Regions from separate parts of the Thermoanaerobacter siderophilus SR4 genome, predicted to be linked through region 2. Evidence: riboswitches for the same ligand, from Rfam matches in the RefSeq annotation. Region 2 holds a riboswitch; the other holds the start of a gene.
What was found. Region 2 has a riboswitch for cobalamin ahead of THESIDRAFT1_RS02275 (ribonucleoside triphosphate reductase). Riboswitches for the same ligand answer to the same signal wherever they lie in the genome.
Positions count from the first base shown of each region.

Region 1 (15,053 bases), 310 kb from region 2:
CCCATCCTCTTCATCAATGTGCACATCCATATAAGGGACAACACCTAAAACCTTTTTGTGTACAATGTTTTCTAACATCTCCAAACCTGGCTTTAATATTTCAATGTCTCCTCTAAACTTGTTTATAAGTACACCTTCAATGCGATTTCTCTCATTTTCTTTTAAAAGGAGCAAAGTGCCAGCTATTGAAGCAAATACACCTCCTTTATCAATATCTCCTACAAGAAGTACTGGTGCATTTACCATCTCTGCCATACCCATGTTTACGACATCTCTATCTCTTAAATTTATTTCTGCAGGGCTTCCAGCGCCTTCTATTACTACAATGTCATTTTGACTTGCAAGAAAATCAAAGTCCTCTTTAATAAACTTTAAAAGCTGTGGCTTAAATTGGTGGTATTCGGCTGCAGACATGTTTTTATAAACTTTGCCTCTTAAAACAACTTGGCTTTTTTTATCAGAACTGGGCTTTAGAAGTATTGGATTCATGTGATAAGAAGGCTTAACTCCTGCCGCTTCCGCCTGCATAGCTTGTGCTCTTCCTATTTCTAGTCCTTCATCGGTTATATAGGAATTCAAAGCCATATTTTGAGACTTAAAAGGGGCTACTCTGTAACCATCTTGCTTGAAAATTCTGCAAAAAGCGGCAACCAACAAGCTTTTGCCAACAGACGATGCGGTCCCTTGTATCATCAATTTAAGTGCCATATTAATCCTCCTGAAAAGCATTTGAGTTTCGGTATTGAACACATTTGTCAACAAACCTCTTGACAGCCTCTTTATATGTGTATAAATTTATGTGAACATACGTCGCTAGGCAATTTTTATGCACAAATCCACATTCCCAAGCGTTTTCTTTTCCCGGTTTATGCACAACGTATGAGGCTTTCTGTGAAAAACCTTTTATTATTGAGTGGTGAAACTCATGCCCTTTTATTTTATCCCCTTTTCTAAAAAGGATGTTATCTTCAATAACTTCTGCCTCAACATAGCCAAATCTCTGAAGCCTTTTTGTCATGACAGTTTCAAAATCGTAAATTCCTGCCATTTCAAAAGTATTTCCTTGTAAATCTGTTATGCTTTTTGTAAGATACATAAAGCCGCCACACTCTGCATATGCAGGCATACCTGAATCTATTGCATCTTTAACCGATTTCAACATTTTTTTGTTTTTATTAAGCCTCTCCGCGAAAACCTCTGGAAATCCTCCCCCTATGTACAAACCCGATATTTCATCTGGTAATTTATAATCTTTAAGAGGACTAAAGGGTACAAGCTCTGCTCCCATTTCTTCAAAAAATTCCAAACTCTCTTTGTAATAAAAATTAAAAGCCTCATCAAACGCATACCCTATTTTTACCCTTTTTAAATCATGGCCCTCACCAATCGTGTTTCTAAATGTATTTGAACAGTCAATTACACTTACATTAAGAATTTTTTCTATATCAATGTATTTTTCAATATAATCATATAAGGTATCAAACTTGTGTTTAATTTCTGGCATCTCATATATCGGTACAAGGCCTAAGTGTCTTTCTGGCAAATCTAATTTTGGATCCTTTGGAAGATAGCCAAAAACCTCAATACCTAAATCTCTTGTTATGCATTCTTTCAAAAGGGCATAGTGTTTTTCACTTCCAACTTTATTTAATATCACCCCTTTAATTTTTACTTCCCTGTCATAGTGCATATAACCCATTATTAAAGCTGATACACTTGTCGCCATAGAAGAAGCATCTACAACTAAAATCACAGGAATATCTAAAATTTTCGCAATGTCAGCACTGCTCCCCTTTTTTGTAGTATCAATCCCATCGTACATTCCCATAACACCTTCAATTATAGAAATGTCAGCATTGCAGGCATTTTTGTAAAAAAGCGACTTAAGGTTTTGTTCCCCCAACAGGTACAAGTCGAGATTGCAGGAAAAATTCCCTGTGACATATCGGTGATAAGCAGCATCTATATAATCTGGACCTACTTTAAAAGGCTGAACTTTATACCTTTTTGACAGCACTCCCATAATTCCAAGGCTTACAGTAGTTTTACCTGCTCCTGAATGGGTGCCTGCAATCATTAAAGCTTTACACAACTTTGAGTTGCTCCTTTCCATTTAGCGATGGAATGACGTAAGGAGTATGGGTGATGGGATTTTCAAACACTTCCACATCTATTGAAAAGGCTGATTTTATGTTGTTCAATGTTAAAACATTTCCGGGAGACCCAGATGCTATTATTTTGCCTTCTTTCATTATGAAAATCTCATCACAAAACTGTGAAGCGAGGTTAATATCGTGAAGCACAATAATTACAAGTATCCCTTTTAAGGATAAATCTTTTACAAGAGACAGTATTTCAACTTGGTATTTTATATCAAGTTGAGAAACTGGCTCATCCATGAGTAAAATTCGAGCTTTTTGTGCTAATGCCCTTGCTATATACACTCTTTGCCTCTCACCGCCGCTTAACTCTTTTATGCTTTTGTCTTTAAACTGCCATGTATTTGTAATTTCCATGCACTCTCTTACAATATCTCTGTCCTCTTTTTTCTCCGACTGAAACCTTTTAAGATAAGGAATTCTTCCCATCATTACCACGTCATAACAGCTAAATTCAAAGTCGTAAACTATATCTTGAGGCACATACCCTATATATTTTGCCTTTTCTTTTATAGTAAAGTCTTTGATATTTTTCCCTAATATAAAGACATCCCCAGCTGCTGGCTTTAAATAGCCTGATATATTTTTTAAAAGAGTAGTCTTACCACTGCCATTAGCTCCTATTATTCCTAAAACCATATTTTGTTTATGGTAAAATCTATTCCTTTTAAAACTTCCTTTTCTTCATAAGAAAAGTGCAAATTATCCACCTGTAAAATAGCCATATCATCACATTCCTTCACTTTTTTGTTTGCTCTTTATTAACAGATATAAAAAGAATGGTCCTCCAAATGCTGCTGTAATTATCCCAATTGGAATTTCCATTGGCTTTAAAATAATTCGTGCTAATAAGTCTGCAAAAGTTAAAAATATCGCTCCTGATATAGCACTAAAAGGTACAAGAATTCTATTGTCAGGTCCTACAATAAGCCTTGATATATGAGGCACAATAAGTCCCACAAAACCTATAATTCCACCAACTGACACAGCAGTTGCAGTCACCAAAGACCCTGTAATAAGAATTATTTTCTTGACTAGTTCTGTGTTGACACCTAAATGTTCGGCAACTTCTTCTCCTGTCAATATAGCATTTACATCCCTTGAAAATACATACATCACAAAAGAGCCAATTACTATTATAGGAGTAGTAAAGACCACACTATTCCAATTTATGAGGCTAAATCCTCCCATAGTCCAAAAAACAATTCGAGAAAACTCATCATGGTTTAAAAGCATCATGAGAGAGATAATTGCAGACATAAAAGCACTTATAGCTATACCTGCCAATAACATTGTAGTCATAGATACTCTTGTGCCAGTTTTAGAAATAGTGTATACAAAAAATACAGTCATTAAAGAAGTAATAAATGCCATAAAACTAAGTCCAAATATTCCAAGTCCTAATATTATCGCAATAGTAGCTCCAAAAGCCGCTCCTGATGATACACCCAATACATAAGGGTCTGCCATTGGATTTCTCAAAAGCCCTTGAAAAAATGTCCCAACAACAGAAAGTCCCATTCCTACAATCGCAGATTCAATAGCTCTTGGAAGTCTTAAATTAAGGATTATTGTCCTAGAGGTTTCACTGCCACCGCACAAAAAAACATTTAAAATCTCCTGCAGGGGTATTTTTACCGCCCCTGCAGAAATTGATAAAATCATGGTAAAGACAAGCAGTGAAAAGGCTGTACCAAAATATATCCCTTTTTTTACTCCCACTTTACTTAAATGCCTCCGGATGTAAGAATTTTGCGATTTCTTCAAGTCCTAAAACAATTCTATTAGAAGCTCTTGATATTATGTCGTCATTGCTTATCACAAATACTTTGTCATTTTTAACAGCATTAGTATCTTTATATCCTGCCATGTTTTTAATGTCTTTCACATCCCCTGCATGAGGAGAAGTTATTATCACATCAGGATTTTTCTTGACTAATTCTTCTACGCTGTACTGCGCCCAACCATTTACATCCTCTGCAACGTTTTTGCCACCTGCAAGGTTTATGAGCTCATCAATAAAAGTCCCTTTTCCAGATGTCCAGTTTCCGTCAAGAGAGACAAGATAAAATACGCTGACTTTCGGAAGGTTTTTGACTTTGTCGTTTATTTCTTTTATTTTGTCCTGCATTTCTTTGATTATTTCTTCACCTTTTTTCTCAGTACCTGTTATTTGGCCTATTATTTTTATAGATTGGTATATCTGGTCAATGTCTTTAGCCTCTAGCATCACGACGGGTATACCCATTTTTTCTAAAGATTCCATTTGCTCTTTACCGGAAAGAGTGGAAGCAAATATTATATCAGGCTTTTGAGCAGTAATCGCTTCTACATTTGGCCCTTTAAACCCCCCCACTTTGGGTACATCCTTGACCTCAGGCGGATAATTGTCAAAGTCTGTAACACCCACTACTTTATTTCCTGCTCCTAAAGCATATATAAGCTCTGTTGTAGAAGGCGCAAGAGAAACTATCCTTTGGGGTTCTTTCTCTATAGTTACTTCTCTTCCTAAAAAGTCTGTAACTTTTAAAGGAAACTGTGTTTTTACAATTTCAGTTGCTGTTTGAGATGTATCTTGTGGCTTTGTAGCATTGTTTGTTGAACAAGCCGCCAGTGAAAACATTAAAGCAAAGACTACCAATAAAGCAAGTAAACCTTTAAATTTTCTCATAAGTACCCTCCTAATTTAAATTTTTCAAGTATCAAAAAAAGGTCTACCCCACGGAGGTAGACCTTTTTTGCCAAAATTAAGCATAAAAATTCCATTCCACCTTCCCTCCGAAGGCGAACTTCCGAAATCTTATGGCAGGTCTCCTGGCTCGCGATTCATCTTCCACCCTGCCTTCCCACCCGGCACATCTCTTGAACGCCAAGCAGTGGCTTATTAGGGCTTCATCCTCGCTCACAGTAGCGGGGGCTGCGCGGGATTTTCACCCGTCTTCCCTTTTAACCTTTCGGACCATAAGATTTTTTGTATTCACTTGTACACCTATATTTTACATCTATTTATCATTTAAGTCAATTCCCTTATTCATGACTATCTATTTACCTTGAAAAATATGTATCAAGTTTCTTATAATAGAGTCAAGGATATCTCCTCTAAGAGAACCAATGAGCGATTCAATGCGTTCAACATCTACAGCATAATTAGCATGTATATTCTTTTGCTTTCTTCCTCACTGCATTATCCATAACTCCACCACCAATTTTTATCGATAATCTTATATTTTATTATAACCCTCACATAGAAAAAACTCAATAAAAATTAGTTTTCTGGTTTTGGTCCATAATACTGATAATAGTAAGCTTTTAACATGCCATTGTAAAGCTTTCTTTTTTTAGAAGCCTCTCTTCCAAAGAGTTTCTCAAATCTTTCATGGGAAGTCAGTATATAAAAAGACCACGTATCAAGTTTTTTGAAAACTTTTCCCATTTCTTTATAAAGTTTTTCTACTTCTTCCAATTCCCCCATCCTTTCACCATAAGGAGGTCAAAACAGTTGGAATTAGTAGTAAAAAATGATATAATTTTAATTGGGTGATGATGAATGTTATTAACTATAAAAAAGGTTAAATAGCTATATGATATAAGCAGAATTACATTAATAAACTGGGAAAAGGAAGGATTAATAACCCCAGTTGGAACACCAAAAGGAAGAAGAAGGTACAAAAAAGAAGATATAGAGAAGTTATTAGGCATGCTGGAAGAAAAACCGAAACCTAAAGTAATTTTGTATGCAAGAGTGTCCACAAAGAAACAAGAAGAATATCTTAAGAATCAAATTAGAAGGCTTGAAGAATACGCTAATTCCCAAGGATGGCAGTATGAAGTCATACATGAGATAGCAAGTGGGGTAAATGAAAACAGGAGAGGTTTATTAAAGCTTTTGAACAAGATAAAAAGAGGAGAAGTTGAAAAAGTTGTAATAGAATTATCCTGATAGACTTGCGAGGTTTGGTTTTGAATATCTCAAATTTTTCATGGAAAGCTTTGGGGTGGAACTTATAGTTTTAAACGGGAAAGAAAACGAGGAAGATGCAAATAAAGAACTAGCAGAAGACTTAATAGCAATAGTAACATCTTTCGCAGCAAGAATTTACGGGGAAAAGGATGGCAAAAAACATGATAGTGATACAGGCTAAACTCATTTTTCTAAATCAAGAAGACAAACAAATAATATTAAACTTAATGAGAAGATGGTCATCCTGCATGAGATTTGCATACAAAAGGCTTCTAGAAGGTTATGATAGAAAAACATTAAAAAGGGACCTTCCGAGAACTTTCAATTTAAACTCAAGGTATGTAGATGATGCAATAATGAAAGCAAGAAGCGTATTAGAATCATCCAAAGAATTAAGGAGTAATCCAAAGAAAGTCATTTTTGGAGGAAGAGACTTGTTTGGAAAACTTCAAAAGCGCCATATAAATGGGAAAGAATATCAAAAGCTAAAAACAAAGTGGCAAGAAAGAAGAAAAGGGAATCTCTATTCAAGAGGAGATAAAAGCAAAAAAGGAAATCTCAACACAAGAATAGAAATAAAAGAAAATGGCACTTTCTTAAGGATAAATGTAGGGGAAAGAAAATACTTATACGCCAGAATAGAAGCAGGCTACAAAAAGAATAAGAGCAGAGGAGAACTTCTACAGGAAATTGCCCAATCAAACATACCCTACTCTGTAGAATTAAAACTTAAAAACGGCAGTATATACGCCTATTTTGCTATTGAAGAAGAATATCCAAAAATAAAAATAACAAAAGGAAAAGGAGTCATAGGAATAGATTTAAATGCATATCCAGACAACATATCATGGGCAGAGACAGATGAAAAAGGTAATCTAATAAGCTATGGCAGTATACCAATGCCAGAGCTTGCAAGTGGCAGTAAGGACAAAAAAGAATATTTCAGATGGCAATATGCTCATGAGATAGTAAAAATAGCAAAAGAGAAAGGAAAAGCAATAATAATTGAAGAATTAGAAATAAAAGAAAAAGGTAAAAGAGGAGATTTTTCAGGGAGAAAATCAAGAAGGATAAGACATAACTTTAGCTACAAATCACTTCTTTCAAAAATAAAAACACTAGCAAAAAGAGAAGGGATAGAAGTAATAGAGGTAGACCCTTCTTACACATCAATAATAGGAATGTTAAAATATGCACCGCAATACATGATAACGAAAGATATAGCAGCAGCCTATGTAATAGCAAGAAGAGGGTTGGGACTGCAAGAAAAGATACCAGATAATTATATAAAGTTTCTCAACGCATTGACTGTAGATGAATTAGAAGAATTAAAAGAACATGTAAAGAAAACAGTTAGAAATAAGCATTTAAAGAAAAAACATTTAAGAGAAATAAACAAAGCAATAGAATTTTTACAAAGCCTTGAGAGTAAGCCAGGAAGGGTGCTAGAACCTCTGGATGGAACAAGTTTTAGTACCTATGATTTCTGGCGAGTTCTCAAGGTAGCGGTGGTAACGCCACTCTCCCCTGAGAGGGTATTAAGAGATGTCTCTGCCCTGAAGGGTGTATTACATTCGGGGCAAGTGGGGAGACCCGTAAGGACGTGAGTTCCTGCTTCTTGGGGCAGGGGCTATGGCTTTCCCAAATACCGCCTGCTGGGGCTGGGAAAGCCTGAAAGGCGGACTATAAATACCCCAGCTATCTAAACTGTACACTTTTGTACAGTTTGGGTAACCAGGGTATTTTATGCCATTGCCCGAAAAAAATAAAAAATATACTTATGCCGACTATTTAACCTGGTCTGAAGAAGAAAGATGGGAAATTATTAATGGTGTTCCCTATCTACAAGCAGCTCCAACATGGCAACATCAAGCAGTATTGTTAGAACTAGCAAGGCAATTTGCAAACTATCTGCAGGATAAATCTTGCAGAGTATTTACTGCTCCTTTCGATTTGCGAATACCAGAAGCAAATGAAAAAGATGAAGAAACTACCAATGTAGTACAGCCTGATATAATCATTATATGTGATAATTCAAGACTTAAAAAGACAGGTTATTATGGAGTTCCAGAATTGATTATAGAAGTAGTTTCTCCTTCAACTGGTCAAAAAGATAAAATAGAAAAGTTTAATTTATACGAAAAAGCAGGGGTAAAAGAATATTGGATTGTAGAACCCGATGAAAAGGTGGTTATGGTATTCACACTTGAAGAAGGACGTTATGGAAGGCCTCAAATGTATTCTGAAGAGGATAAAGTAAAAGTTAGTATATTTGATAACCTTGTAATTGAGTTAAAACCTGTATTTGAGAGAATTTAAAAAACAAACTGAGGGTGTTTCTAAAGTTCCCTCAGTTTGATAAAAACTAAGATATCTAGTTTAGCGGCTAGCTCCTCCGCCTCCGGCAGAACCTCCGCCGAAGCCTCCTCCGCCGCCAAAACCTCCACCGCCGAAGCCACCACCTCTAAAGCCTCCAAATCCTCCTGAGCCAAAGCTTCCTGGACCCCACCAGTCCCTTCTTATATTTCTTCCTCCTCTTCCAAAGATAATAAATATTAAAATAAGTATAATCACTACAGCAATATCTTCCCAGGATATCCCGCTATCATTGCTACTTGTATTGACACTGTATTTGGAAGCATCCAATCCCTGAAGGTCTATATTGTACTCTTTTGCAACCCTTGAGGCTATAGCCATATAACCAGCGTATATGCCTTTAGAGTACTCGCCTTTTGCCCAAGAAGTTAAAACAAAATCGTCTAAAATCCTTCCTGCAACAGAATCCGGTATTGCCCCTTCCAAGCCATAACCTACATCAATTCTCACTTTTCCAGCCTGACCTTTTAAAAGTCTGTCTTTTACCACTAAAAGGAGAACACCGTTGTTTTTCTCCTTGTCTCCTATTCCCCATTTTCTAAAAAGGCTAAGAGAATATTCCTCAATTGGGTAATCTCCAATGCTGTCAACTGTAACAACTATTATTTGTGCCTTTGTGGCATCATCTAAAGCTTTCCCTACTTTTTCGATCTCTTCTATATCATTTTGAGACATAAGCCCCGCATAATCATATACATATTTAAACTGAATAGGTTTAGATGGAACATCAGGAGCAGCAGAAAAAGCTATGGAATTAAATAATAATAAAAAGGCAATTGCAATTAAAAAAATTCCCTTTTTCATTTTGCCTCTTCCTATCTTAATATTTTGTAATTAACTTAATGCTTTAAAAATATCATTCTTTCGCTAAATTTAAACTATTTTAATGTATTACTGTTCATGTCTAGTATATTAGCATAGATAATAATAAGTATCAACACAAATTTTTAAAATATGCTGGCTTTTTAAAAAAAGTTATACTATTATCCTGAGAATCGTTAGACTTCAAATAGGAAGAGGCATATTTTAAAAATATTCGCATTCATGTCAAAAGAACATTATCAAACTTTTATCTCTTTTTTACAAAATTTCCTGAAGCGTTTTCCACGCAAGTAAAGCACATTTTACGCGGGCAGGAAAGTCAGATACTCCCTGCAGTACTTGAGCATCACCTAATTCATCAAGATTTACATCTTTTTTGTGCATCATGTCTATAAATTGTTGCACAAGCCTTAAAGCTTCTTTTTTGTCTTTCCCTTTTATAAGGTCTATCATCATAGAGGTTGAGGCTTGGCTTATGGCACACCCATGGCCCGTGAAAGAAGCATCTTCTATAATGTCACCATTCATTTTTAAATAAAGAGTAATATTGTCGCCGCAAAGAGGATTGTAACCTCTTTCTTTGTGGGTAGCATCTTTAAGTTCTTTTTCATGGGGAGAGTTTTCGTAATGTTCCATTATAACCTCAGAATAAAGCTGATTTAAATCGCTCATTTGAACCACTTCCTGACTTTTTTAAGTCCTTCAACAAGTGCGTCAATATCGTCAAAGTCGTTGTAGAGGTAAAAGCTTGCTCTTACAGTTGCAGGAACACCTAAGTACCTCATTAAAGGCAGACAACAGTGGTGCCCACTTCTTACAGCAATTCCTTCTTCGTCTAGTATTGTAGCAACGTCGTGAGGATGGACACCTTCTACATTGAAGGAAATTAAGCCTCCCCTTTCCTTCGCATCGTTGGGGCCATACAATTTTACAAAGTCTAATTCTTTCATTTTCTGAAGGCCATACTCCAAAAGCTCGCCTTCGTGATTATGAATATTGGAAAGCCCAATTTTTTCTATATAATCTATTGCAGAAACAAGCACACAAGCCCCTTTTACGTTGGGAGTACCTGCTTCAAATTTAAGAGGTGGGGGAGCAAAAGTTGCACGGTCTTCAAAGACTTCGTCTATCATCTCTCCACCTCTTAAAAAAGGAGGCACATCAGAAAGCAAGTCCTCTTTTATATAAAGTACACCGATTCCCATAGGTCCGAGCATCTTGTGACCAGAAAAAGCAAAAAAGTCACAGCCTATTTTTTGTACATCAATCAGCATATGAGGTACACTTTGTGCTCCATCTATTAACACTTTTGCGCCGTATTTGTGTGCAATATGTGTAATCTCCTCCACAGGATTTATTATACCTAAAACATTTGACATGTGTTGCACAGCAACCAATTTTACTTTGTCAGACATTTTTTCTTTAAAGTCTTTCATAGAAAGCCTAAAATTCTCATCAAGGTGGACATATTTGAGTCTCGCCTTTTTAGCTTCCGCTACCATTTGCCATGGAAGCATATTGCTGTGGTGCTCGGCTATTGTCAGTATTATTTCGTCCCCTTCGTTTATATATTTCATTCCCCACGTATATGCTATAAAGTTTATTGATTCTGTAGTATTTCTCGTAAATATTATGGATTCTTCTCTTTTTGCGTTAATAAATTTTTTTACTCTTTCTCTTGCCTCTTCATAAGCCTGTGTGGAAAGAGCGCTTAAATAGTGTGGGCTTCTGTATACATTGGCGTTTAATTCTTCATAATATTTATCCATAGCTTTTATGACTTCAATTGGCTTTTGAGTTGTGGCAGCATTGTCAAGGTAAATAAGCTTTTTACCATGAGGTTTAACATTCAATATAGGAAAGTCTTTTTTAATCTTTTCTACATCAACATATTTCACTTTAAAATCCTCCTCCATATATGACCCTTTTAGGTTAATTTATTGTGAAACAAATTATTTTTAGAGCCTTTTGAGGTTTCACAATAACATAGAGAAATTTTATCATATTGTGCATTTTAGTCCACTTCGCTTGAGGGCCAACAAGCTTTAACAAACACAAATAAGTCATTTTATCTGTTAGGGTATTCGATGTCAAAATTAATATCAATTTCCTTCCTCGCCTGTCTTAGAAAAAGTTCCCCTTCCCTAGTGAGCTCATAATATGTGTGATTGCGATGCTTAACACTTTTTCGTCGTCGATGGTAATATTTAACTATTCTTCTTTCCACTCGCTTGATTAGTCCTCTCTCCTCCAAACTTTGAAGTCGCTTTCTGCTTTCTTCTAATGATAAACCTAGGCGCCTCGCCAAAAGTTTCGCATATTCCGGCCCAAGCTTTTTGAGGTAGGTGAGGATTGTTAAATCAAGAAATTCATCTTGGTCATTGTTGAGTGGCATACTCTTCTCTCCTTTATTATGGATTTACCACTAAGTAGTTTGGTTTTTAAATACTATGACTTAGTAATAAATCATATTGCTGAGCGTTTAAATACCAAAAACTTCTTCAGCATTGTATCTCGCAATTCGAGCAATGACTTCAGGAGAAGCTCCGTTCAATTCTAAGTACCACACGGTCTTGGGTACGCTCAGCAGATCATTGGGTTTTAGATTGCTGTAATCGCTATTTAGTACACCTCGTTGGAAGCGTTCCAGATGATTCATCAATAGTTGAGAAGTGAACCCCTCTTGGCGAATAGTAAGCCCGGGAACGGCCCCAAAGTCTTCGATTAAGTCAATAATATCTAAATTAGCATGGTCTATAATCATTTTTCCGGGTTCCATCCCCACAGTAGCAGCAATCTCAATTATTTTTTCGGTAATTTCAACTCTATTCTGTGGCGGAGTATGAATGATTGCTGGAACCCTGTATTCCTTGGCAATCTTCAATTGCTCATGGAGAACCTCCTGTTCCCGCTTGTTTCCCTCATGTAGCCCGATCTCACCAAGTCCAATGACACCACTCATTTTAAGGTAGGATGGAAGAGCGTCGATCACCCTGGGCCAGTCGTCCGGTATTCCCATGGGGTGAATGCCAATGGCCACGTAAAGCTTAATATCATTTTTAGCGGCATTACTTATAGAAAGAGTTAACATCTGATGGAAATGATCAAAGAGTGTTTCTGCATGTTTTGCCCCAAAAAATAGGGAACAGCCAATAATTTTCCTTACTCCGGCCAGCGCCATACTCTTCCATCCTTCGAATGGAAGTAATGAAACATGTACATGAGAATCTACAATTTCTTTCATCAATCCTATTCGCCTGCCTTATTCTAGATCTTTTCGTGCACCTATGCACGTCTTGATTCCTCACTATTCCATGCCACCTTAACGTTGGGTTACGGGTTTTACATTAAAATTAGACCTGTATTCGGTTTCTGTCCATAATACCCTTTCAGCCACCATAGCTTCTGGGTTTAGTTTAACATCTTTTAATATCATTTCTTTAAATTTGTTATATCCCACTCTGTCAATAAGGTGTCCACCATGGATGTATTCAGGTTTGTTGTTCATAACATAAGCAGAAAATGTCTCCCAGTTTTTAAGTACACCTAAAACCACATCTTCTGTAACCCAGTTTAAAAAGATTTTTCCCATACGAGGTGTTTGCTTTCCTGTTCTGCCGCCGATCAATACTCTGTAGAATTTTTTAGGGTTCCTGGTCCAAGCACCAGTTGGACACACTAGGACGCATTCGCCACAGCCGACGCAGCAGCAGGTATCTTTCACGATTTTTCCTTTTTCTACAGATAAAACACGCGTTGCATGATGAGCACACGCTTCTACACACTTTTTACACCCTATACAGCGCTCATAATCGTATTCCGGCTTTGTAATACCAATTATACCGATATCACTAACGTGAGCTTTAGCACAGTCGTTAGGACATCCTGATATATTTAATTTTATATGATAATCGCTGGGGAATATAATCTTTTCTATTTTTCTGGCCAGGTCGGTTGTATCAATGTTAGCATATATGCAATGACGATTACCTATGCAAGCCATTATATTACGAGCTCCTATGGTCGGATACCCGTTGTCATCAACTGCCATATCAACGCCGCATAAATTTACTTCAATTTCTTCGATATATGGTCTTATATATTTGTTAACCTCATCTATATATTCATATTTGATCCCTGGTATTGAAATTGTCTGTCTGACTCCCAGGTGAAATTCTCCGTTTCCCCAAGTTTCCGCAATATGCTGAAAAAATGACAGATATTTAGCATCTATAACACCGCCGGGAACGCGTATCTGGAGCATGAACTCCCCCCGCACTTTTGACTGACGATAACAATTTCTTCGAACCTTTTTTACATCTATATCGTAACTCATATAATTATCCCTCCGATTAATCCAACAGATTTTTTGCTTTAGTATAATTAAAGACAGGCCCTTCCAGACAAACATATGTCTCATTTATCTTGCAATGGCCACACTTGCCGACGCCACAAGACATTTTCCTTTCAAAAGATAACCAGATTTTATCTTCGGCTACACCGTTCTTTAAACATTCTAAAGCGGCAAAGTGCATCATAACAGGAGGACCCACAATTACTACATTGTAATTTTCAAAGCTGTCAAATGGTATTTTCTTAATGTGTTCTGTAACAAGGCCGACCTCAAAGCCTTCTATCTTATCTTTATCAAGAGTATAAATTGTGTTAAACCTGCTTCTAAAATTATTTAAATCCTCTTTGAACAGTATACTCTTTTCGTCCTTAAATCCCGCAATGAAATACAGAGAGTGTATTTCATCTGGATGTTCATAAAAATACTTTAAAAGGCTTCTAACAGGAGAAACCCCAGTTCCACCGGCGATGACAACTAGATCCTTACCCTTAAAATCATCTACAGGGAATGAATTACCATAAGGGCCTCGCATAAATATCTTATCACCGGGTTTTAAATTAAATATTTCATTGGTAAGTTTTCCTACCTTCCGTATGGTGAGTTCTACCCAATTATCTCCCATCGAACTTACAGATATAGGGCCTTCTCCGATTTTAGGTAAAGACACCTGAAAGAATTGTCCATGTTTTACCTTTGCATTGGTTTCTATTCTGAAAGTATATTCATTTTCTGTTTCGTGTATAATATCGATTATTTTATGGGGAACTGGAAGCATTATATTTTCACTCATTTACTTTACCTCCTCGATTGATGCTGTTTACCTTATATCTTTATTTGTTGTCTCCGTTTTTTTGAGTTTTTCCACTTCATCATACAGGCGATTAATGGTAGCCGGAAAAGATATTAGTTCAGGACATCTTTCATCACATCGCCCGCATCCTACACACATGTGCTCGTCTTTGAAACGAAGTTTATAGTCATAAATTTTATGCAGAGTTCTGAATCTCATCCGCTCTCCCGCGGTTTTCCTGAAACTCAGTCCACCTGCCATTGTCGTGAAATCTTCGTGCATACAGCTAGCCTGAACCCTTCTCCTCTCACCAACTTTTCCGTTTTCTGTGTATATTACGTCTAATGTGTTAAAACAGCTGCAGGTTATGCACACAGCGGTACAGGCTCCACAGCTTATACATCTTGAATTATAACTTTTCCACATATCGAGATCGTAAATTTTTTCTAATAATTCATGGCTATCAATTTCAGGGATGTTAACTTTTGTCGGGTTAGAGGTAACGAATTCAGGGGTAAATTCTACTTCTCTTTCATCGGCAAATAAATTGGTAAATTCATCGTCTTTTATTTCTACCAATATCTTATCATC
Region 1 is NZ_CM001486.1:167,891-182,943, forward strand. Features, by position in the region: partial or broken gene THESIDRAFT1_RS00885 (cobyric acid synthase) at 1-708, opposite strand, end outside; gene THESIDRAFT1_RS00890 (cobyrinic acid a,c-diamide synthase CobB) at 710-2,092, opposite strand; partial or broken gene THESIDRAFT1_RS00895 (ABC transporter ATP-binding protein) at 2,085-2,884, opposite strand; gene THESIDRAFT1_RS00900 (FecCD family ABC transporter permease) at 2,889-3,881, opposite strand; gene THESIDRAFT1_RS00905 (ABC transporter substrate-binding protein) at 3,883-4,830, opposite strand; cobalamin riboswitch at 4,947-5,138, opposite strand; partial or broken gene THESIDRAFT1_RS00910 (class I SAM-dependent RNA methyltransferase) at 5,425-5,649, opposite strand; partial or broken gene THESIDRAFT1_RS00915 (IS607 family transposase) at 5,746-6,301, shown strand; partial or broken gene THESIDRAFT1_RS00920 (IS200/IS605 family accessory protein TnpB-related protein) at 6,282-7,719, shown strand; gene THESIDRAFT1_RS00925 (Uma2 family endonuclease) at 7,867-8,439, shown strand; gene THESIDRAFT1_RS00930 (TPM domain-containing protein) at 8,500-9,300, opposite strand; gene sufU (Fe-S cluster assembly sulfur transfer protein SufU) at 9,577-9,990, opposite strand; gene THESIDRAFT1_RS00940 (cysteine desulfurase) at 9,987-11,216, opposite strand; gene THESIDRAFT1_RS00945 (DUF2250 domain-containing protein) at 11,387-11,713, opposite strand; gene THESIDRAFT1_RS00950 (TatD family hydrolase) at 11,801-12,562, opposite strand; gene asrC (sulfite reductase subunit C) at 12,641-13,654, opposite strand; gene asrB (anaerobic sulfite reductase subunit AsrB) at 13,671-14,462, opposite strand; gene asrA (anaerobic sulfite reductase subunit AsrA) at 14,490-15,053, opposite strand, start outside.
Region 1: it holds a riboswitch for cobalamin, as region 2 does, so the genes downstream of both, THESIDRAFT1_RS00905 (ABC transporter substrate-binding protein) here and THESIDRAFT1_RS02275 (ribonucleoside triphosphate reductase) in region 2, are expected to answer to the same signal.

Region 2 (15,053 bases):
CTTTTATATCCATAGCTATATAATCGAGCAATCCTTCATCTAATAGATCTTCTAACACTTGTGGCCTTGATCCATTAGTGTCAAGCTTAACACTAAAATTTAAATCCTTTATATTTTTTATAAAATCTTTTAATCCTTTCCAAAGAGTAGGTTCTCCGCCTGTAATACACACTCCTTCTATTAAATTTGCTCTCTTTTTAAGGTAATCAAAAAACTCCTTTTCACTCCGTATACCTTCCCTTATTTGAATTAAATAAGAGTTATGGCAGTAAGGACACTTAAAATTGCAGCCACTTACAAAAACAGTGGCTGCAATTTTTCCTGGGAAATCAGCAAAAGAAACAGGCATAAAATCGTACATCATACAACAAATTCCTTTCTGTCCTTAAACTCTTTTTTCTTCCCTTCATTCCAATTCTTTACTGGCCTATAATATCCAACTACGCGGCTGTAAACCTCACATTCTTTCCCACAGTAAGGACATTCAAAATGTTCCCCAGAAATATACCCATGGTCTTCACAGATTGAAAAAGTTGGAGTTATAGTGTAATAAGGAATTCTATAATTATAAGCTATTTTTTTGACTAGAGCTTTGCAGGTGTTCACATCGTTTATACTCTCTCCAATAAATCCGTGAAATACTGTACCTCCTGTGTATTTTGTTTGTAACTCTTCTTGTAAGTCTAAAGCAGTAAATATATCTTCCGTAAAGTCTACAGGAAGCTGTGTTGAATTAGTATAGTAAGGCACATCGCTACCTGCAGTTATTATGTCGGGGAATAATTCTTTATCTTTTTTAGCCAATCTATAGGAAGCTCCTTCTGCAGGGGAGGCTTCTAAATTGTACATGAAATTAGATTCTAATTGATATTGTTCTAATTTATGCCTCATAAAATCTAATACTTCAAGTGCAAATTTCCTTCCCTCTTCACTGGCTATGCTTACTCCCATGAAATTTAATAGTGCTTCATTCATTCCAATGAGTCCTATCGTGTTAAAATGATTTTTCCAGTAAAATCCAAATCTCTTTTTTATATCTCTTAAGTAAAATTTTGAATAAGGATACAATCCCATTTCAGTCATTTTCTCTAAAACTTCTCTCTTTATTTCAAGGCTTGTTTTTGCAATATCCATAAGCCTTTCTAACCTTTGGAAAAACTCTTCTTTTGATTTAGATAAATATCCAATTCTTGGAATATTTATTGTTACAACTCCTATTGAACCTGTAAGAGGATTCGCTCCAAAAAGCCCTCCTCCACGCTTTCTTAATTCTCTGTTGTCCAACCTTAGCCGACAGCACATACTACGCACATCATTGGGATCTAAATCACTATTTACAAAATTGCTAAAATAGGGTAAACCATACTTCGCAGTCATTTCCATTATTTTATTTATGACAGGACTATTCCAGTCAAAATTTTTAGTTATATTATAAGTAGGTATTGGAAAAGTAAATATCCTCCCGCTGGCATCTCCTTCCATCATAACTTCTGCAAATGCTATATTTAACATGTCCATTTCTTTTTGAAATTCTTTATATGTTTTATCCATCAATTGACCACCAATTATAACAGGTTCATCTGCCATAATCTCCGGTACCACAAGATCCATAGTTATGTTTGTAAAAGGAGTTTGAAATCCCACTCTAGTTGGAACATTTATGTTAAATATAAACTCCTGTAAAGCTTGCTTAACCTCTTTGTAAGAAAGATTATCGTAATATATAAAAGGTGCCAAATAGGTATCAAAATTAGAAAAAGCTTGTGCACCGGCTGCTTCCCCTTGAAGTGTATAGAAAAAATTGACAATCTGTCCAAGAGCGGACCTAAAGTGCTTTGGAGGTTTGCTTTGAACTTTCCCCTCTACCCCTGTAAATCCAGAAAGCAGTAAATCCCTTAAATCCCATCCACAGCAATACACAGATAAAAGGCCTAAGTCATGAATGTGCAAATCTCCATTTACATGGGCATCTCTAACTTCTGGAGGATATATTTTGTTTAACCAGTAATGAGCTGTTATCGTACTGGAGATATGATTATTTAAACCTTGAAGTGAATAACTCATATTGCTATTTTCATTTACTCTCCAATCTTGTTTCCCTATGTATTCATCCACCATTTTTTCAATGTCCATAAACATTTTTTTAAATTCTCTTATCTCTTGATGCTGTTTTCTGTACAAAATATAGGCCTTTGCCGCTTTAGCATGACCATGCTTTATTAAGTATTGCTCTACAATATCTTGAATCTGCTCTACACTGGCTATTCCTTCTAAATTATTTTCTACGTACTCTGTCACTTCATCTGCTATTTCAAGGGCATCTTTGTATTCCCCTTCTTCCACTGCCTTAAAAGCTTTGTATATAGCATTTGCAATCTTTATCTTATCAAACTCAACTTCCCTTCCATCTCTTTTTATAACCTTCATAGCAATTCTCATGATTTTAAACCTCCATTCTTTTGTAAAAATAATTAAACCCCTTAACTTCTACGGCAAGTTAAGAGGTGTGCAAAGTACCTCACCTCCTCTATCGACCGTAGAGCAAGTGTAATCCAAATACAGGCAGGTCTCCTGACTTAGGTTCATCGCTCTTTACGCCTTCCCACCTTTCAAACATCGGGGACGGTTCCTTTTGTTTGAACAGACAGTGGCATATTGTAAAGAGCTCACCATCACAGTGGCGGGACCGTGCAGGATTCTCACCTGCTTCCCTTTTAACCCAATTTCCCTTTGAAATTGGGCACCTGTATCTGTGTATATTCTATTTTGCACAAAATCTAGTATATTATTTATTAATATCATCAACATGTAGTATACCACTGCTTTCTTGCATTGTCAATATAAAAAATAAAATAGGCCATTATTTTTGCCTATTTTAAATCATTTTTTATAGCCCTTTTACAATTACTGCATATTCCATAAAAATTCAATTCTCCATAATACACATCAAAGTCATATTTTTTATCTATCATTTTTATATACTTTACCAAATTTGGGCTATAATATTCGTCTATACTACCACAATATTTGCAAATTAAATGAGCGTGAATCTTTTTTTTGTTAAACATTTTAAGTTCATAGTATTTTTTGTTTCCTATTATATTTTCTGATAATATTCCCTTATCTACAAAAATTCTTAAATTCCTATAAAGAGTTGCTACACCATAATGGGGCCATTCTTTCCTAACTTCCTCAAGGAGTGTATCAAAATCAAAGTGAATATTAGGGCTCTTCAAAAATACCTCTATTAAAATTTGGCGTTTCTCAGTTATCTTTAAGCCATTTGCTTTCAATGTTTTTATTATTAATGACATCAAATCGTTTTTGTTTTTATCCATCATAGACCACCATATTTTTAACATATGTTCAATTTAAATATACACATTTTATTGACATATGTCAATAATTATTAGTACATTTTTTCCCATTTATTCCACAAGGCATTGTTTATCTCATCCACCAATACCGAGTTAAATTGCATTCCTTTATTGAAAATTACCTATTTTTATTTTTCTAATTCATATGTCAATAAAAAAGAGGCTTCATACAAAAAGTATAATGCCTCTTTATACCAAATTACACATTAACAAGTTCTAATCCTTTTACAGGACAGTGAGCGTATTTTCTGTCCTTTGCCACCAGTGTTGTGACTAACCCTTTAGAATATTTATTAAAAAGTATGTCATGGCCTACGCAAAGACCTATTACTACATTGAGTTCTGTATTTTCTTGGTTCATTATCTCTGCCTGTGTTATAGGATTGCAAGTAGCAACAAATCCCTCTTTATCTTTTTGAATGTCTATATCTTCTATATCAATAGAACCGACTTTACAGCAAACAGGAACAATTTTTAAATCATATTGTTCTAATAATTTTACAAATTGTTTCGCTTCTTTACTCGTAGAATAACAAAATGCAACGCCAATAGTTTTAAATCCCATCTGCTTAATAAACTCTATTATTTCTTCTGCCCTACTTCTCAATTCTCCATTTTCCTTCTTAGGAAGAGTATTGGCGAAGTTCATTATCTTATGAACCATTTCATCTTGTTTGTATATCGCAACTGACTGTTCTACAATATCTCTTTTTTCAATAGTAGGACAATTTTTGGGAAAATTCCCCTCCCCTTTAGCACAAGGCTTTTTTGGACATACTCCACAGGTATAAATTGACTTCATTTTATTCACCTCTTGTATACTGTATACAATATTCGCTAAAAAAATTATAGCATATCCCTCTCCCCTGTGCAAGGGGATTATTCTTCAAAGCAATCTATACAGACCTTTTTCCCGTCTTTAAATCTTATCTCATTCTCCGCAGCGTATTGCCACATATTTTAACTGTATTGAAGGGTATATTACAATGTATCCTCTGGACCTTTTATGCTGTCAAGTTCATAAACATAAGGCTTTATATCCAGTATAGGACTTCCATCTAAGGCATCCACACCTTTTACATAAAGTTTATTTCCTTCAATTTTTACAAGGTCAGCCACACAAAAAGCTATAGGGTTTGGCCTTGAAGGAGAACGAGTGGCAAATACTCCTTTTATCTCTGGCCCCCATGGAGTGGCAGTTTTTATGACATCTCTTTTCCCTAAATGGCACCAGTAAAGAACTATTATGTGCTTTTTACTCTCTATATCCTGAAGCCCTTCTTGAAACTCAGGATATATTTCCAACACTGCTTCCTTATCGCTCACCCTTCCTTGATGAGGCGCTTCCCCTCTCTTTTTATAGGGACTGTGTATCACACCTATAGGTATCAATTCCACGGCAATTATCCCTTCCTTTCCGTTAAAGTGGAATGAAAGTTCAGACGGAAGGGACGGTTCCCCATGTCCGAAAACTCAGACGGAAGGAACCGTCCCCCTTGTCTGTATTGTCTGTATTGGCATTAAATCCAATCTAAACTACTCTTTTCTACAATTTAGAGTGGTATAACTATTGGTATATTACGGCATTTTTCTACTGCAACAGGTATACCATAAACAGCTTCTATATTTTCCTCAGTCATGACTTCTATCCCACCATAGGCAAAAATGGTATTATCTTTTAAAAGTAAAAATTTATCAGAAAATCTAAGTGCCAAATTTAAATCATGGATTATAACAATTGCTGCTATATTTTGCTCTTTCACTGTCTCTTTCACAATTCTTAAAACCTCGATTTGGTTTTTTAAATCCAAATTATTTGTCGGCTCATCCAAAAGCATTACAATAGGTTGCTGTGCCAATGCCCTTGCTATGACCACTTTTTGCAATTCTCCTCCACTTAACTCACTTAAATAACGCAGTGATAACTTTTCTAAGTCAAATTTTTTTAATACCTCATTTACAATCTTTATATCCCTTTCAGTCACATCCCACTTTATATGAGGTTTTCTTCCTAAAAGTACCGCATCAAATACAGTAAATCGACCATTCTCATTCCTTTGCGCCACATATCCTATTCTTTTAGCTACCTCTATTCTACTTAATTTTGAAATTTCATCTTTTTCGATATATATTGCTCCTTTGTGAGGTTTTAGAATTTTATTTATACACTTCAAAAGAGTAGATTTCCCCGCCCCATTGTTTCCTAAAATAGAAAGTAACTCTCCTCTTTGAAGAGTAAATTTAACATCTTTTAAAACGGGTACACTGGTATAACTGAATTCAATACCATCTATATCTAAAATCATCTCTTATACCCCCTTGAAAGCACATAGAGGAAAACCGGTGCTCCCAAAAAGGAGGTTATAGCGCCCACAGGTAATACTACCGGTGAAATAATAGTTCTGCCTAAAGTGTCTGATGCTAAAAGTATTAAACCTCCCATTACAGAAGAAGCAGGAATCAAAAATCTATGGTCTCCTCCAATTAATCTCCTCATTATGTGAGGTCCAACAAGTCCAATAAAGCCTATAATTCCTACAAAAGAGGTAATAACGGCAGCAATTAAAGAAGAGACAAACATGCCTAATAATCTTACTCTTTCCACGTCAACTCCAAGACCTTTTGCCGTTTCTTCTCCACTGTCTAAAGCATTATAGTTCCATCTGTTAAACATAAAATGTATCAGAGAAATACCTACAACTACAGACATTATGCCCAAATCCTTCCATGATGCCCTTCCTATATCTCCAAATGTCCAAAAAACTACAGAAGCCACTTTTACATCATCAGCAAAATACTGCAAAATCATAGTAACAGCTGAAAACAAAGACCCTAAAGCTACTCCTGCCAAAACCATCGCTTCAGGAGTTACTCTAAAGCTTTTTGCCAACATCAATACGACTATTGTCGAACCCATTGAACCCAAAAAAGCAAAAAAAACTACCAAATATGGATTATTTATAATCACAGTATCAGGGTTTGTAGTACTACCTGCTCCAAATACAATGATAGCTACTGCCGCTCCAAAAGCAGCCCCTTGTGAAATACCTAAAGTAAAAGGAGAAGCTAAAGGGTTTCTCAGAATGCTTTGGGTTACACATCCTGCAACAGATAAACCAATTCCCGCCACAATTGCTGATAAAATTCTTGGCATCCTAATGTTCCAAACTATGATATGAAATCTCTCTTCTCCCTTACCTAATAACGCTTTTATGACATCATAAGTACCAATACCAGCAGAGCCTGCATTTATAGCATATATTACAAGTACAAGTATAACCAAAGCTGTTAAAGATATAATCAATATTTTTCTTTTTATATATTTGTTATAACTATCCGGTACAGTATCTACAAATGACTGTCTCAAGGCTTCATCCCCTTATCTTTGTAATTCCTCCCACTTTTAGTGGGGGAATTTTATTATCCACTAAAACTTAATTTTTTCAAAGCCACCGTACACTTCTTTCATCTTGTCATAAACGCCGTTTCCAGCTTCTCCAAAAAATAAGGTGTAAATTTCCTTAGCCTTTTCTACAGGGTCAATATCTTTAAATTGTTCAGGATAAAGGACTTTTCCTACCCAATAAGAATCTGCTAAAGCTGTATCAATATTTGTATTATACTGATTGTACGGCAAAATGCCGTATACATTGCCATTTTTTACTGCCTTTAAGCTTTTATAAAAGATAGGATTCTTCTGATAATCCTGTTTTACCAAGTCAAAATTTCCTTCATCAATGAACATTATATCAGGATTCCAAGCCAATAATTTCTCTCTTTCTATCATAACGCTTCCTTTTTGCCCTAAAGTATCAGCTACATTTTTTGCATTTACAGCCATAAAAGGAGGATAATTACTTTGTGTACTCTCTATGCCATGGGCACCTTTAAATCCTAACGCACCTATATAGACAGATGGCTTTTTATTCTCTGGTATATCCTTTGTCCTGTCCTGTAAATCTTTTTGAATTCCTTTGATGTAGTCAACTACTTCTTTAGCTCTATCCTCTTTTCCCATAATCTTTCCTATAATCTCTAATGAGGTATATACATCCTCTTCAAAAGTCCCGAGTTTGCCATAGCTTAAAACTACCACAGGAATTCCTGTTTTGGCCTGCAAGTCATCAGCTTTGGCTTTATCAAGCAAAGATATCACAAAAATAACGTCAGGATTTACTTCAACTAATTTCTCTGCATCTGCTGTAGAATCAGGACCACCTTGTCCAATAGTAGGAAGTTGAGCTAATTTCTCTTGAAAAATCATATTGTAGGTTCTACCATTTACAACTTTTTTATCTATGTTTTCTACTCCTACGACTCTATCAATCCCATCTATATAGGTTATAAGTCTTAAAGCTCCTGGACCTATCCCTACAACTTTATGTACTGGGGTCTTTATCTCTACCTGTCTTCCAACTAAATCTGTAACTGTTTGAACTGTTTCCTTGGAAGTTTGAGAAGTTTGAGATTGATTTTGTGAAGCTTTACTACAAGCTGTCAAAGAAATGACAATCACTAACAAAATAGCAACTATTCCATTAAATTTTTTTAATTGTTTTGACACTAATTACCCCTCCATTAATAAATTTTTACTATTATCGGTCCATGTATAATGTATACGAGTAGTATAATACGGTGTTACTTTTTTAAAAATTATAACACGAAAAAATAGCGAAAACAATAGGCATTAAAAAAACAGACCAAATTTGGCCTGTTTTTTAATTCTTAAAATTCTCATATCTTTGACATAGCATCTAAAGCAGCTGAATTTATTGGGTATGACACAGGAGAAGATGTGAGTAGTGGATGTGTCGCCACTTGGAAGGTATTTAATTCTGACGCTGTTGTTCCTTTTTGTATTGCAAGACTTAAAATATTAATCATTTCACCAACATTTTCTCCTCCTGCTATTTGAGCTCCTAATATGACTCCAGAATATCTTGAGAAAATCAATTTTATCTTCACACTCTTTGCATTAGGCAAAGTTCCAGGATGTTTGTCCATTGTGCTAAATTCTCCGATTACTATATCAAAGCCTTCAGCTTTTGCTTGCGTTTCTGTAAGACCTGCAGCAGCAAAAGCAGTATTGTATATCTTTGTAGAAAAAGCACTTATTGTACCTTTATTTTCCCTAACCAATCTTAATTGAAATACATTTACACCTGCAATTTTTGCCTCATTAGCCGCAGTAGAGGCAAGAAGTATAGGAACATTCTTTCTTGTAAAGAAACACTTCTTTTCTGCACAGTCACCAACAGCAAATATATCTGGATCGTTAGTTCTCATGTATTCATCAACTGTTATTGCTCCTCTTTCATTGAGTTTTATACCTGCAGCTTCAGCTAACTTAGTATTTGGTTTCACTCCCATAGCTAATATGACAACGTCAGCTTTTATTCTTTCACCTGTATGCAGTTCTACTTCTTTTACTTTTGTATCCCCTATAAGTTTTGTAACTTTTGTATTTGTTTTTATTGTTATACCATGTTCTTTTAATGTAGCTTCTGCCATATCACTATATTCAGGGTCAAAGGCTTGCCACAAAAGCTTGTCAGCAACCTCAATTATTGTTACATTTTTGCCAAGAAGTTGCACCTGCTCTGCCATTTCAACACCAATAAATCCACCGCCAATTACTACAACATCCTGAGCCTCGTTAATCTTTTGCTGAACAAATTTTAAGTATTCTTCGTCTTTTTTATTGTAAATACATTTTCTAAGTCATGCCCTGGTATAAAAGTAGGAACTATTGGCAAAGAACCTGTCGCTAAAATTAGTTTTTTGTAGGAAATTTCTCCACTCTTTTTAGCATTAACTTTTTGTTTTCCCTATCAATTGAAAGAACTTCATCTATTATTAAATCAATACCAGCATTGGTAAGCATTGCATCGGGTATAACATTTTTAGATGTGTCTTTTAATGTTCCAAAAATGTACGGAATACCGCAAGGAACCATTACCCGTTCTCCCATTCTTACAACAGTAACTTTCTTATCTTTGTAAGTTTTTTTAGCAGATAAAGCTGCTAAAATTCCACCTGCGCTTCCTCCAATGACCAAAACATCAGTTTCCATCACTTCTATTACCTCCTATATTTTGCATTTTGCTAGAAACTACCCCCTACCCTGTAGGGTACCTCTACGTAAATTATAGGATTATAATAAACTTATGTCAATAAAATATCAAAAATTTGTTAAGAAAATAGTTTAACAATTTTATTGATTTTTTATTAACAATTGTTTTATACTTTAGAAATGCTGGCACAAGACCTCATATTCTTTAAAAAAATAGATGCAGATATGCTAGGAATAGGTCCTTTTATACCTTGCGAAAACACACCTTTAGAAAGGGAAAAAGGCGGCAATGTGGAAATTGTATTAAAAATGTTGGCTTTATCAAGACTACTATTGCCTGACATTAACATACCTGCTACTACTGCTTTGGCTGTTAAAGACAAAGCAGGTTATATTAAAGGACTAAAGTGTGGAGCTAATGTAATAATGCCAAATATAGGTATAGATGAGTATAAAAATTTATATAAACTTTATCCTGGAAAAGTACCTGACAATCCCTCTGAAGCTGTAAATAGCCTTGAAAATATCAAAAAGCTTATTTTATCCCAAAATAGGACAATTGGAAAAGATAAAGGCTATCGTAAAAAAATATTAAATAACAATCGTTCCTTTCTTTACAAAAATTTTTTAGAATAAAGTTCTATAGCTTCCTCAACAGTGTCTACATCTTTCGCTACTATAGGAGTTTTATTCCATTCTTCTTTTATTCTCCTTTGGCTCTCTTTACCCATTGCCTTGCCAATAAAAACTTGACAGTCCTTTAAAACTTCCATTATCTCATCTGTCTCAGCATGTTTATGTTTATCTCCCCCATAGGGATTTTCCCTTCCTTCAACTTTTTTGTAGCTATTATTTTCATCTACTTCAAAGATTATAAAATACTTGCTCATGCCAAAATGCTTATCTGATAAATGTATCTTGTCGTTAGAGCCTATTGCTACTTTTATCACAAAAAGTCCTCCTCATCTGTTAAACAATAATTGATGAACTGGTAGTCAAATAAGATAGTTTGTCTTTTAAAACAGATTTTAGGATTCCATATTCGTCTATTCCCGTGCAATGACCTGTATATATTTTCTCTATTCCATAGCTATCTATTTTTTTGGCTATTTCTATGATTTCTTCTTCTGGCATACCTCTTAAATGAAAACCTCCAATTAATGACTTGAGAGAACTTCCTTCAAAACGCCTTTTTGCCGTTCCCAAAATATTTAATATACCTGCATGGGAACATCCCGTAATTACATTAATTCCATCTTCCTCTTTTACTACCACAAAAACCTCATCTAAAAAATTATCCTTTATTTTTTCTCCTTTTTCTTCAATTAAAAAATTCTTAGTAGTGAATTCATTGTCATAAACTATGTCAGTGCTTGTGATCACAAAAAAATCTTTTTCTACTTCTGTATCTTCCTCTATTAGCACAAAATTATTTTTGTATTTATTGTAAATTGCTAAGTTAAAACCTATCTCATCTATATTTCCATTTTCCCTCAATGCATATTTTTTATCTAAAATCCGCTTATGAGCATATATTTTTACATTGGGATTCTTTTCAAGTAACCCTTTTAGTCCTCCGATGTGGTCATAATGTCCATGAGTAAGCACTACTTTTTGTAATCTTTCCACTTCTATCCCCATTAAACCACAGTTTTTCATAAAGTTTTCACTCTGGCCGGTATCCACCAAAACTTCTTTATCATCTTTTTTTACTAAAATTGATAATCCATGTTCTGCTACAAAATTTTTATTAAACACCACATTTTCTATAAGCACCTGTATTTCCAATTACTCTCTCCTCCCCTCTTTAGTGATGATGTTCGTGTTTTTCACAAGGGCTGTTAGAAGATGTCAAAGTACCATTGATGTACTTCTCTACTGCTTCTTTTGCATCTCCTTCAGCACCAGTTATTATATCTATTCCGTAACTATTAAAAAGCTCAATAGCACTGGTACCCATACCTCCAGAAATTATACAATCAACTCCTTTGTCTTTTAAAAACCCTGGGGGAAATCCTGGCCTATGACCGGGATTAGGTAAAAAAGTAGAGTCTTTTATTTTACCATTCTCCACATCAAAAATCCAAAAACCTTCACAATGTCCAAAATGCATTGAAACTTCTTCGCCTTCTGAAGCAACAGCAATTTTCATTTACTTTCCACCCCTTCATCTAAAATTTCTTTAATCCTAAGCCACATTTTATAAATTTGCTGGTAAGCAGTGCTGTCAGGATAACTACTTAAGCTTTGTAAATTTTTTAGAGCTTTTACAACTGTTTCATCAAAATCTATTTTCCCAACAACCACAATGTTGTTTTCCTCACAATATTTTTCTATTTGTTGTGATACTTCTTTATTTAAATCCCATTTATTGACACACACCACGGAAGGAACTTTAAAGCTTTCTATCGCTGACAACACTCTCTTCATGTCAGCAAAACCAGAAAGTGTAGGTTCTGTAACAATTAATACCAAATCAGCACCCGTAGCAGAAGCAAGGACAGGACATCCTATTCCTGGAGTGCCATCAATTATCAAATACTCATCGTTATCGTCACTTACTTCCTTCGCCTTCTTTCTCACCTCTGTCACCAATTTCCCTGAACCATCTGCTCCAGGAAAAAGCTCTGCATATACTACTTTTTCTCCAGACTTTGTCTTGGCATATACTACATGGCCTGTTTTTTCCTCTACCAATTTAATCGCTTCAACAGGGCATTTATACATGCAAAGGCCACAACCTTCACAATAATAAGGATTTACCTCAAAATTTGAAATAGCATCAAACCTGCAAAGTCTTTCACAAAGTCCGCATTCAATACACTTGTCTTTGTCAATTACTGCTGTCTCTTTGCCGTAAAAGTCTTGCTTTTCTATTATTTCTCCTTGCAAAACTATATTTAGGTTAGGAGCTTCTACGTCACAATCCGCCATAATCTTATTTTTAATAATGGTGCTCAAAGTAGTGGCAACTGTTGTCTTCCCTGTACCACCTTTCCCGCTTAAAATTGCTAACTGCTTCATTTTTTTATCAACTCCAATGCATCAATCGTCAACTTCTCAAATATTCCTTTTACCTCTTCATTAACCTCAATCAACAATTTCCCTTTTGAATAAGCCTCTGCAAACTCTTTTTTAAAAGGAATCTTCGCTAAAACTTTTATGCCTTCTTTTTCGCAGTATTCCTCGATAATATTGTCCCCTTCCCCAGCTTTATTAATGACAGCGGCCATAGGAATGCCCATCTGTTTTACAAGCTGTACCGCTAAATCAAAGTCGTGCAAACCATAAGGAGTAGGTTCTGTAACCAGAATGCACAAATCACTTCCTTCAATAGAATGTATAACTGGGCAAGAAGTCCCTGGCGGGCTATCCACTATTACAGGTTTATCTACATTCTCAATCAATTTATTAATCTCTTTTAAAATAGGCACTCCAGTCGCTTCTCCATAATTTAATTTTCCGTCTATAAAATCCACGCTTTGGGCTTTGCCCTTCCTTATCGTACCAATAGGTTTGTATTTTTCTACTATGGCATCATAAGGACACATCTCAAAACAAGCTCCGCAGGAATGACATAAGTGGTCAAACACGAGAATTTTTTTGATTAATTTTGTTAAAGCTCCAAATCTACACGCTTTTACACACTCACCACATAATGTGCATTTGTCGGAGTTTATTTCAGGTATTATGACTTCAACCGTTTTTTCATCTTCTATTTGAGGATTTAAAAATAAATAGCCATTAGGCTCTTCTACATCGCAATCAACATACAGGCTATTATTAAAAGTTTTGGCAAGGTTAACAGAAACAGTTGTTTTTCCTGTCCCACCTTTACCACTCAATACAGAAATCTTGACTCTTCTCATCTTCAATGCTCCTTTTAATGATGGTGATGTCCTTGATTTGTCGCTTCTGTTATCTTTTCAAGGCTTCCATTTTTAAAAAGCTCTATGTTTGTTTTTACATCTCCTTCTATTGCTTTATAAACTGGAATTTCTGCTGCTTTAAATACTTCCATAGCGTTTGGTCCTACACTGCTTGAGATGAGAACTTGTACGCCTTCATCTATAAGAGTCTGTGCCGCTTTAGTGCCCGCACCACTGCTTTGGGCTACTGCAGCGTTGTCAATAACTTTATAATCCATCGTCTCACTATCAACTATAATAAAATATTGAGCTCGTCCAAATCTTGAATCCACCTTAGCTTCAAGAGTTTTTCCTTCTGAGGAAATAGCTATTTTCATATTGCATCCTCCATTTCATTATTGACATATGTTACTTACATTTATTAATATATTATTATTTTTGTCATATGTCAATAAATTTATTAAACAAAAAGCGCACTTAATCTGTTTTACTATAACACTTTAGCCAAATTATATCAAATTAAAGCATAAAAATAAGCAGCCACTTGCGTGACTGCGACTTTTAAAACTAATTATTCCTCTTTTTTATCGTCTTTTTTCTCTAATTGGTCCAATCTTTCTTTTATATATTTTAATTGGTCTTCCAAATATTTTGCTTCAGCACTTAAAACATCTTTTTCATTTATATTGTAGCCAGGATATTGAGGATACCCATAACCATACCATCCTCTTGCCCAACCAGGAAGTCCTGTTAAATAGTACATATGTCTAAATCCTCTTCCTCTGCCGAACCAACCGAAGCCTCTGCCAAATCCCCAGTATGCTCCTACAGGATTTAAATAACCAGGTACATTATATCCTGAACAATATCCTAAGCCTCTTCCTGTTCTTGGGCCTAAACCCATTGGACCTGTTCCATCTCCTCTTGGCATATCAATCCCTCCTCTTTTATTTTGGTCATATGACCATTACCTAGTTATATAATATCACTGTTATGGACTTATGTCAATAATATTTTACCCAAAAAAATATTTTTTATTGTTGAATTTTTAAATTCTTTCACTTATATACTTCACTATATTATTTCAACATATTTAAAACATGCTCTAATTCTTCACGTATTTTTTCAATATCTTTTAGCAATGTCTGATAACAAGCTTTTTCTCTTTCGAAGCTATCTCTATCAAATTTATAATCCTTTATTGACTTAGCAAGTAGTTCTTTTACAGTATCATACATCGTTTGTAATTTAAAATTCATATCTTTTTCAAATTCACTAAAACTTTCTTCAATCCTTGTTAATAAATCATAACGAATGCGACCTATGTTTCTGTCAACATCAATGTCTACTCTATCTAAAATCCTTTTTAAAATAATTTTTCCAGCAAATTTTTTAGGCAAAAAATAGGTAAAATACACAGGGTCTATTTCCAATGCACCAACATCATATCCTATCTTGTATGTAAATTTACTCTCTGCCGTAATACCACCTACGCTTTTAAAATATTCCAGATTTATGCCGAACAATTCGTTTGCTACTGTTTTTACTTCATCAATGACTGCATTGAGCCTTAAAAGATAATTAGACAAAGCTTTACTATATTGTTCTTCAATATCCCTTTCAATATGACCTTTTAATTTTTCAAATTCTTCTATAATAGCTCTTTCGAGGTACTTTTCAAGCTCTTTTTTCTGATTAATTCGACTAAAGTCACGAATACCGTGGTAATATCCT
Region 2 is NZ_CM001486.1:473,140-488,192, forward strand. Features, by position in the region: partial or broken gene THESIDRAFT1_RS14715 (anaerobic ribonucleoside-triphosphate reductase activating protein) at 1-364, opposite strand, end outside; gene THESIDRAFT1_RS02275 (ribonucleoside triphosphate reductase) at 361-2,439, opposite strand; cobalamin riboswitch at 2,545-2,763, opposite strand; gene THESIDRAFT1_RS02285 (Fur family transcriptional regulator) at 2,871-3,338, opposite strand; gene THESIDRAFT1_RS02290 (DUF1847 domain-containing protein) at 3,577-4,179, opposite strand; gene tsaA (tRNA (N6-threonylcarbamoyladenosine(37)-N6)-methyltransferase TrmO) at 4,359-4,775, opposite strand; gene THESIDRAFT1_RS02300 (ABC transporter ATP-binding protein) at 4,931-5,683, opposite strand; gene THESIDRAFT1_RS02305 (FecCD family ABC transporter permease) at 5,680-6,744, opposite strand; gene THESIDRAFT1_RS02310 (iron ABC transporter substrate-binding protein) at 6,805-7,941, opposite strand; partial or broken gene THESIDRAFT1_RS14525 (FAD-dependent oxidoreductase) at 8,112-9,450, opposite strand; partial or broken gene THESIDRAFT1_RS02320 ([FeFe] hydrogenase H-cluster radical SAM maturase HydE) at 9,622-10,086, shown strand; gene THESIDRAFT1_RS02325 (NifB/NifX family molybdenum-iron cluster-binding protein) at 10,065-10,400, opposite strand; gene THESIDRAFT1_RS02330 (MBL fold metallo-hydrolase) at 10,420-11,238, opposite strand; gene THESIDRAFT1_RS02335 (NifB/NifX family molybdenum-iron cluster-binding protein) at 11,258-11,602, opposite strand; gene THESIDRAFT1_RS02340 (ATP-binding protein) at 11,599-12,474, opposite strand; gene THESIDRAFT1_RS02345 (ATP-binding protein) at 12,471-13,319, opposite strand; gene THESIDRAFT1_RS02350 (NifB/NifX family molybdenum-iron cluster-binding protein) at 13,334-13,696, opposite strand; gene THESIDRAFT1_RS02355 (DUF5320 domain-containing protein) at 13,891-14,250, opposite strand; gene THESIDRAFT1_RS15055 (P-loop NTPase family protein) at 14,399-15,053, opposite strand, start outside.